2 regions of the Streptomyces sp. NBC_00019 genome follow, and region 1 is predicted to be linked to the other one. Evidence: riboswitches for the same ligand, from Rfam matches in the RefSeq annotation. Region 1 holds a riboswitch; the other holds the start of a gene.
What was found. Region 1 has a riboswitch for cobalamin ahead of OHU89_RS13100 (cobalamin biosynthesis protein). Riboswitches for the same ligand answer to the same signal wherever they lie in the genome.
Positions count from the first base shown of each region.

Region 2: another riboswitch for cobalamin. It lies ahead of OHU89_RS16285 (prenyltransferase/squalene oxidase repeat-containing protein); the one in region 1 lies ahead of OHU89_RS13100 (cobalamin biosynthesis protein).

Region 1 covers NZ_CP108302.1:2,727,126-2,730,811, reverse strand. The annotation lists gene OHU89_RS13105 (cobyric acid synthase) at 1-437, opposite strand, end outside; gene OHU89_RS13100 (cobalamin biosynthesis protein) at 434-1,375, opposite strand; cobalamin riboswitch at 1,475-1,617, opposite strand; gene OHU89_RS13095 (hypothetical protein) at 1,749-1,970, opposite strand; gene OHU89_RS13090 (anion permease) at 2,005-3,246, opposite strand; gene OHU89_RS13085 (lysozyme) at 3,391-3,686, opposite strand, start outside.
Region 2 covers NZ_CP108302.1:3,416,466-3,420,151, reverse strand. The annotation lists gene OHU89_RS16290 (SCO2322 family protein) at 1-622, opposite strand, end outside; gene OHU89_RS16285 (prenyltransferase/squalene oxidase repeat-containing protein) at 619-1,851, opposite strand; cobalamin riboswitch at 1,969-2,103, opposite strand; gene OHU89_RS16280 (phosphotransferase) at 2,151-2,795, shown strand; gene OHU89_RS16275 (ATP-binding protein) at 2,902-3,686, shown strand, end outside.

The DNA.
Region 1 (3,686 bases):
CGCCGCAGATTGATCTCGGCGGGACTGCCGGCCCCCTCGCAGATCACCGCGTCATACGTGCCCCGCAGTTCGGCGAGACAGTCCAGCACGGTGCCGAGCAACTGCTGCTGGCGTCCCCCGTGATACCCGCGCGCACTGAGCTCACCGACGGGCTTGCCGAGCAGTACGACCTGACTGCTCTGCTCACCACCCGGCTTCAGCAGCACGGGATTCATGAGCGCGGTCGGCTCGACGCGGCAGGCCTGGGCCTGCATGGCCTGAGCCCGCCCGATCTCGGCACCCTCGCGGGTCACGAACGAATTGAGGGACATGTTCTGCGCCTTGAAGGGCGCGACCTTGACCCCCTGCCGTACCAGCCACCGGCAGATTCCGGCGGTGACGACACTCTTGCCCGCGTCGGAGGTGGTACCGGCGACGAGAAGCCCACCGCCGGTCATGAGGCACGCGCCTTGAGAGCGACCCGCGCGGCGACACTGACGCCGAGCGCGAGCAGACCGACGCGACGGGACAGCCGTACGGCCCGCTCGATGTCGTGGACCTCCACGGAACGCCCCTCCTGGTTCAGCACGGGCCGGTGCTCGACGCGCCCCGCATACGACAAGGTCCCGCCGAGCCGCACGCCCAGGGCCCCGGCGAACGAGGCCTCCACGGGCCCGGCGTTGGGGCTCGGATGCTCGCCGGCGTCGGCACGCCAGGCTCGTACGGCCCCCCGCGGATCGCTCCCGGCGACAGCGGCCAGTACGGCGGTCAGCCGGGCCCCCGGCCACCCGGCGACGTCGTCGAGCCGGGCCGAGGCCCAGCCGTACCGCCGATGACGCGGCGACTTGTGCCCGACCATGGCGTCAAGGGTGTTGACGGCGCGGAACCCGAGCAGCCCGGGCACGCCACCGACGGCTCCCCACACCAGGGCCCCCACGACGGCGTCGGAGGTGTTCTCGGCAACGGACTCGACCACGGCCCGGGCGATCCCGTCGGCGTCCAGGGCCTGCGGATCCCGCCCGCACAGATGAGGGAGCCGCTCCCGCGCCGCCTCGACGTCCCCGACTTCCAGGGCACGCCCGATGGTTCGTGCCTCGCGCACGAGCGAGGTGCCGCCCACGACGGCCCAGGTGGCGATACCGGTCAGCGCGACGGAGGCGACGGGGGAGGGACGTACGGCTTTCTGCGCCACGGCACCGAGCACGACGGCGCCCCCGGCGCACACCGCGGTGTGCAAGGCCCCCCAACCCCGGTGGTCCCGCCACAACACCCGCTCCACGGCACCCGCGGCCCGCCCGAACACGGCGACCGGATGCCCCCGGCGTGGATCACCGAGCAGCAGGTCACCGAGAAGTCCGGTGGCGGCGCCGTACGCGAAGACGCGATCGGCACGCATCGGCTCAGCCGGCCGTGGCGTCGGGCAGTGACCTGGTGCGGTATCTCAAACGGCAGGCGAGCATGGCGATATGTCCTCACTCAGGGTGTCCACGCCCTGGTTCGACGAGACCGACGACGAGAGTTCCTGGCTCCCGGGGCTACCTACCCCGGTGACAGTGGCGGGACCGCGCCGGACTTCCACCGGCTTCCTCTTCTGCCGTCGTACATGGCTCCGGCAGTCCACCATGGGCCCGGAAGGGCCGTCAACTTGCCGTTGACCTGGGACGGGAGAGTGTGCTGAGGCCCACATACGGGGGGTTGCGGACGTGACAAAAACGTGGGGTGCGGGACGGAGAACCGTCCCGCACCCCACGGGGTGTTCGCTCGTCGCGTCAGGCGACGATCAGATAGATCCCGTACGTCACCGCCGCCGCGCAGGCCGCGAAGCAGGCGTACGCGCCGGTGACCGCGAGAGCCGCGGATCCGCCCTGTGCGGTGGCCCGTTCCTGGCGGGAGAGGCCCATGATGCCGAGGGTGAACAGGGCCACGAGGGCCACGGTGACCACGAGGCTGACGCCGAAGACGGAGCCCAGCGCTTCCCAGTCGATCTTCATGTCGGTGATTCCTTCGTTCCTGGGTGCGGCGGGCTCAGACGGCGGCCGGCGGAGCGGCGGGCTCCGGGGCTGCGGTCGGGGCCGGGATCGTGGCCGTGAGGTCCTCGGTCACCGTGCCCGCCGGGGGAGGGGTGACCGCGGCGATCGCCGTCGTCACCACGCCGGCTGGCTCCTCGTCGCTGTCGTTGACGTTCGTGTGGTCGATGACCTCGCGTCGCGAGAGCTTCCAGATCGCCGCGCTGGAGGCGATGAGGAAGACCGCCACGACCGCCGTGCCCCAGTCGCCGAGGCCGGTGACCCACTCCGCCAGTGCGCCCACCAGGGCCGCGGCCGGCAGGGTCAGGCCCCACGCCACGAACATCCGCGTCGCCGTGGACCAGCGGACGACGCCGCCCTTGCGGCCGAGGCCCGCGCCCATCACCGCACCCGAGACCGAGTGCGTGGTGGAGAGGGAGAAACCGAGGTGCGAGGAGGCCAGGATGACCGTGGCCGCGCTGGTCTGGGCGGCGAAGCCCTGCTGCGGCTGGAGGTCGGTCAGGCCCTTGCCCATCGTGCGGATGATGCGCCAGCCGCCGAGGTAGGTGCCGAGCGCGATGGCGAGACCCGCGGAGAGGATGACCCAGGTGGGCGGGTCGGAGTCGGGAGCGACGGCGCCGCCGGCGACCAGGGCGAGGGTGATGATGCCCATCGTCTTCTGCGCGTCGTTCGTGCCGTGGGCCAGCGAGACCAGGCCCGCCGAGGCGATCTGGCCGGCGCGGAAGCCCTTCGCGGCGGCCCTGCCGTCGGCCTTCTTGCTCATGGAGTAGGAGAGGCGGGTCGCGAGCATCGCGGCGAGGCCCGCGACGATGGGCGCCGCGATCGCCGGGATCAGGACCTTGGTGATCAGGACGTCACCGTGGACCGCGCCCATGCCCGCCGAGGCGATGGTGGCGCCGATCAGACCGCCCATGAGGGCGTGCGAGGAGCTGGAGGGGAGCCCGACCAGCCAGGTCAGCAGGTTCCAGAGGATCGCGCCGACCAGGGCGGCGAAGATGACCTCGGGACGTATGCCGCTCTCGTCGACGAGACCCTTGGAGATCGTGTTGGCGACCTCCACGGAGAGAAATGCGCCCACAAGGTTCAGCACGGCGGACATGGCCACCGCGACCTTGGGCTTGAGTGCACCGGTCGAGATGGTCGTGGCCATCGCGTTGGCGGTGTCGTGAAAACCGTTCGTGAAATCGAACGCAAGTGCGGTTACTACCACAATCGCGAGGATCAGCGAGAAGTTTTCCATTTACCCAGGCAATCGTTCGAGCGTCATTGGCTGGTCGAACGTAGGTAACCAGGGTGAACGGAAGATGAACTGAGGCGGGCCGCACGGTGTCTGGAACCGAGGGATTCCCCTCCGATCCTCCAGCGCGGCCCAACCGCCGCACGGTTACGAGCCCCGGGCGAACTTCTTCAGCTGTGCCAGGGACCCGTTGAAGAGATTCTGATCACCCGGCAGGCTGCCGCTGTTGTCGTACTGCCAGATGGTCCAGTACCCCCATCCGGTCGGCAGCGCCCCGGCGTCCGCCGAGTTGTAGCGGGCCACCCACAGCGCGTGGTTCGAGGCGAAGGCGCCGCTGCCGCCGGTGCAGGTGTTCCACCAGTGGGCGGTCGTGTAGATCACCGGGCGGCGCCCGGTCAGCCGCTTCACCTCGTTGCTGAAGGACTTGATCCAGCTGACCATCC
Region 2 (3,686 bases), 690 kb from region 1:
ACACCGCTGCCGCGCCCAGGGCCGCCACGGCGGCCGCCCCCGCGAACAGACCCACCGAGGGGCCGCTGGCGGAGTCCTTCTTCTGCGCGGACGTCCTCTGCGTGGACGTCGGCTTCTTCCCTCCCGTCACCTGCTCCCCGCACCCCGTCTCCGGATACCCGGTGATGGCGCACAGCAGCGCGTTCGTGCCGTACCGCAAGGGCTTCGCCACCGTCGCCAGCGCCTCCGCCGTCGTCGCGTCCTGCGACACCACCGCGCAGGCCGTGCGGGTCGCGGGCGGGGTCTCGCCGGAGGGCGCGTCCTGTGCCGTACCGAAGTCGATGACCAGCGCCACCCGCTTCCTGCCCTCCGCCGCCGGGGTCTTCGCGCAGATCGTCGCGAAGGACGCGGTGCCACGGGGCTTCGTCGCGTCCGCGGAGTCCTCACTGACGGCGAATCGGAACCCCTGCACGTCGCCGTCGGCGGGGACGGCGGTGGCGGGGCCCTGGGTGGCGTAGGTCCAGGTGGTACCGGTGCGGTCCCAGAAGGACCAGTAGCGGTAGCCGGCGGCGTGGGCGGCCTGGGTCGCGCCGGTCAGGAGGACCAGCGCGGCCAGCAGCGGTGCGAGGGCTCGGCGGATCACGGCTGCTGCTTCTTCTTGCGGCCGCTGATCAGGAAACCGACACCGATGCCGCCGACGAGACCGACCCCGACGATCCACCAGACGCTGACGCCCTCGTCGTCCTTCTCGGCCGCCTGGTCGTCCGCCCCCGGGGACGCGCTCTCGGCGGCGGAGGGCACCTTCTCGGGCGCGGGGCCGGTCGCGTTGAGCAGCTTCACCAGGTCCTGGCCGCCGAAGTCCCGTGCGTCGAAGGCGTCCGCCTCGGCGGCGAGGATCAGCTGCGCGTACGCGGCCGGACCGCTCTGCTGGGCCCACTGCTCGAAGTTGGCCTCCAGCCAGCGCACGCTGTCGGCCGCCTTGTCACCCTGTCCGACGGTCGCGAGGGCGAGGACCGCATCGGCGGTGTTGCCGTAGTCGGGCTGGTCCTCGGAGCCGGGCAGCGCCGATGTGAGGTGCCCGTCCTTGGCCAGGGCCTTGACGAGGTAGGCGGCACCGTTCTCCGCGCCCTGCTCCGGGTCGGTGGCGTCCTTGCAGGTCAGGTCGGTGCCGGTGGGCTTCTCGGGCGCCCCGGCCAGTCCCTTGCCCAGCGCGCCCACCACGGCCGCCGCCGTCGCGTCCGCGTTGGCCGCGAGCTTGCCCTTCTTGTCCGGCTGGTAGGCGAAGGCGCCCTCGCCGTCCCCGGTGCAGGGCAGGGCGAACGTCAGCAGGGCGTCGTAGGGGGACTTGCCGTCCTTCACGACAGCGGCAGGCTTCTCGCCGGCCGCCGTGAGCGCGCCGATGACCACGGACGTGGAGTTCGCGTCGCTGGCCCCGCCCGGGGTGTAGCCCCAGCCGCCGTCCTTGTTCTGCACCGACTTCAACCAGGTGACCGCCTTGCCCGTCGCGGTGTCGTGCCCGCCGAGCGCGGCCAGGGCCTGGACGGCGGCGGCCGTGCTGTTGGTGTCGACCAGGAGCCCCGGGGCACAGGCCTTGGCGGTGTCGGCGCGGAAGGGGGCGAAGGCGCCGTTCGCGCACTGCTGGCCGGTCAGCCAGTCCACCGCCCCGGCGGTGGGTACGACACCCACCGTGTCCTGCGCGAGCAGGGCGAGCGACTGCCGCCACACCCCGTCGTACGTCGGATCCCCATCCCCGTACAACCCCTCCGGTATCACCACCGACGGCGACGGAGAAGGACTCGCGGCGACGGCCGGTGCGGCCGTCCCGATCACTGCGGTGGCGGCCAGGACCGCGGCGCTGCGGCGGACGTTCATGATCGGCGGGTGCCTCTCCCTGCAAGGGAGCCAGGCAGCACGGGACATCCCGGCGGCTCGGCTCCGTATACCTCGACGGTGCCGCGCACCGGCCGGTTGCCGGTGCCCGTGAGCCGGTCACAAGTACCGACACGGGGCGATCCGGCTCGCCGCCCCCCGGCAGGAGACGGCTCACGGTTGCGGGTCAGCGCCGGAATTGCACCGGCTTCCCCCCGTACGGGTGTGATGACGACCCGGCCACTCTACCGGCCCGTAGCAAAGCCCCTGAGGGGTGGCTGTGGGCCCGGTAGGTTCCCGGCATGGGGATCATCACGGGGAGACTGATCGGCTCGGGGCGGGCCTCGGACGTGTACGAGATCGACGAGGCGTGGGTGCTGCGGCGGGCTCGGGACGCCTACGGCGACGCGCTCGTCGAGGCGGCCGTCATGGAGCGGGTGCGCGGGCACGGGTATCCGGTGCCGCGGGTGCGCGTCGAGGACTGCTCGTCCACCGAGCTGGTGATGGAGCGGCTGCACGGGCCGACGATGCTGGGGGCCTTCGCCGCCGGACGGATCGACGCGCGGGAGGCCGGGGTCGTACTGGCCCGTCTCCTACGGCAGTTGCACGCCCTGCCCGGCCGTGTCGTCCACCTCGACCTGCACCCGGACAACGTCATGCTCACCCCCGCCGGGCCCTACGTCATCGACTGGGCCAACGCCGAGGAGGGCGATCCCGGGCTGGACTGGGGCATGTCGGCGGTGATCCTCGCCCAAGTCGCTGTGGGGGACGAGACGTTCGCCGAACCGGCGCGCGCGATGCTGGCCGCGCTGCTCGCCGATGCGTCGTCCCTGACCGACGACGGACTGGCGGAGGCGCGGCGCCGGCGGGCGGTCAATCCGACGATGAGCCGACGGGAGGTCGAACTCCTCGGGGAGGCGGAGGACTTGATCCGGTCACTGATCTGATCGGGTTCGTTCGTGAAGTGGCGCGACACGGCCACTTCAGGTGATCACGCCGTCCGGTTCGGTCGGACGGCGTGGGCGCGTGGGCGCCACGGTCAGACTGTTGCCCGTGCCCAGCGAGAAGACTCTCCTCGGGAACCTGCCGCCCGATCCCCGCGGCTTCGTCGGACGGCAGGACGAACTCGGCTGGCTCGCGGAGAAGTTGGAGCCCGGTGGCGGCACTCGCCTGGTGACCCTCGTCGGTGTGGGAGGGGTGGGCAAGACGCGGTTGGCGCTGCGGGCGGCGGAGCGGGTGGGGGCGGTGTATCCCGACGGGGTGTGGCTGGTGGAGCTGTCGCCGGTGCGGGCGGCGGGCCAGGTGCCGCTCGCGGTCATGGAGGCGGTGCGGCTGTCCGACCAGTCGGCCGGGTCGGTGGCCGAAGCTCTCGGCGACTGGATGTCGGACAAGCGGCTGCTGCTGATCCTCGACACCTGCGAGCACCTGCTGACGGACTGTGCGGCCCTGGTGGCGGACCTGCTCGCCGGCGCAGCCGGGCTGCACATCCTCGTCACCAGCCGTGAGCCGCTGGACCTGCCGGGGGAGCGGACGCTGGAGGTCGACCCGCTGCGGGTGACGGACGCCGAGACCCTGTTCGTCCAGCGCGCGGGCCTCGTCCTCGACGCCACCGCACGGCGGCAGGTGGCCGACATCTGCCGCAGCCTCGACGGCATTCCGCTCGCCATCGAACTGGCCGTCGCCCGGCTGGCGCTGTACTCGTTGGACAAGCTCCATGAGCTGCTCTCCGACCGGCTGCGCTCCCGCTTCGACGTGCTCACCCGGGACGAACGGAGTGTGGACGGTCCGCCCCGCCACTGGACGCTGCGGACCACGATCGGCTGGAGCCACGAGCTGTG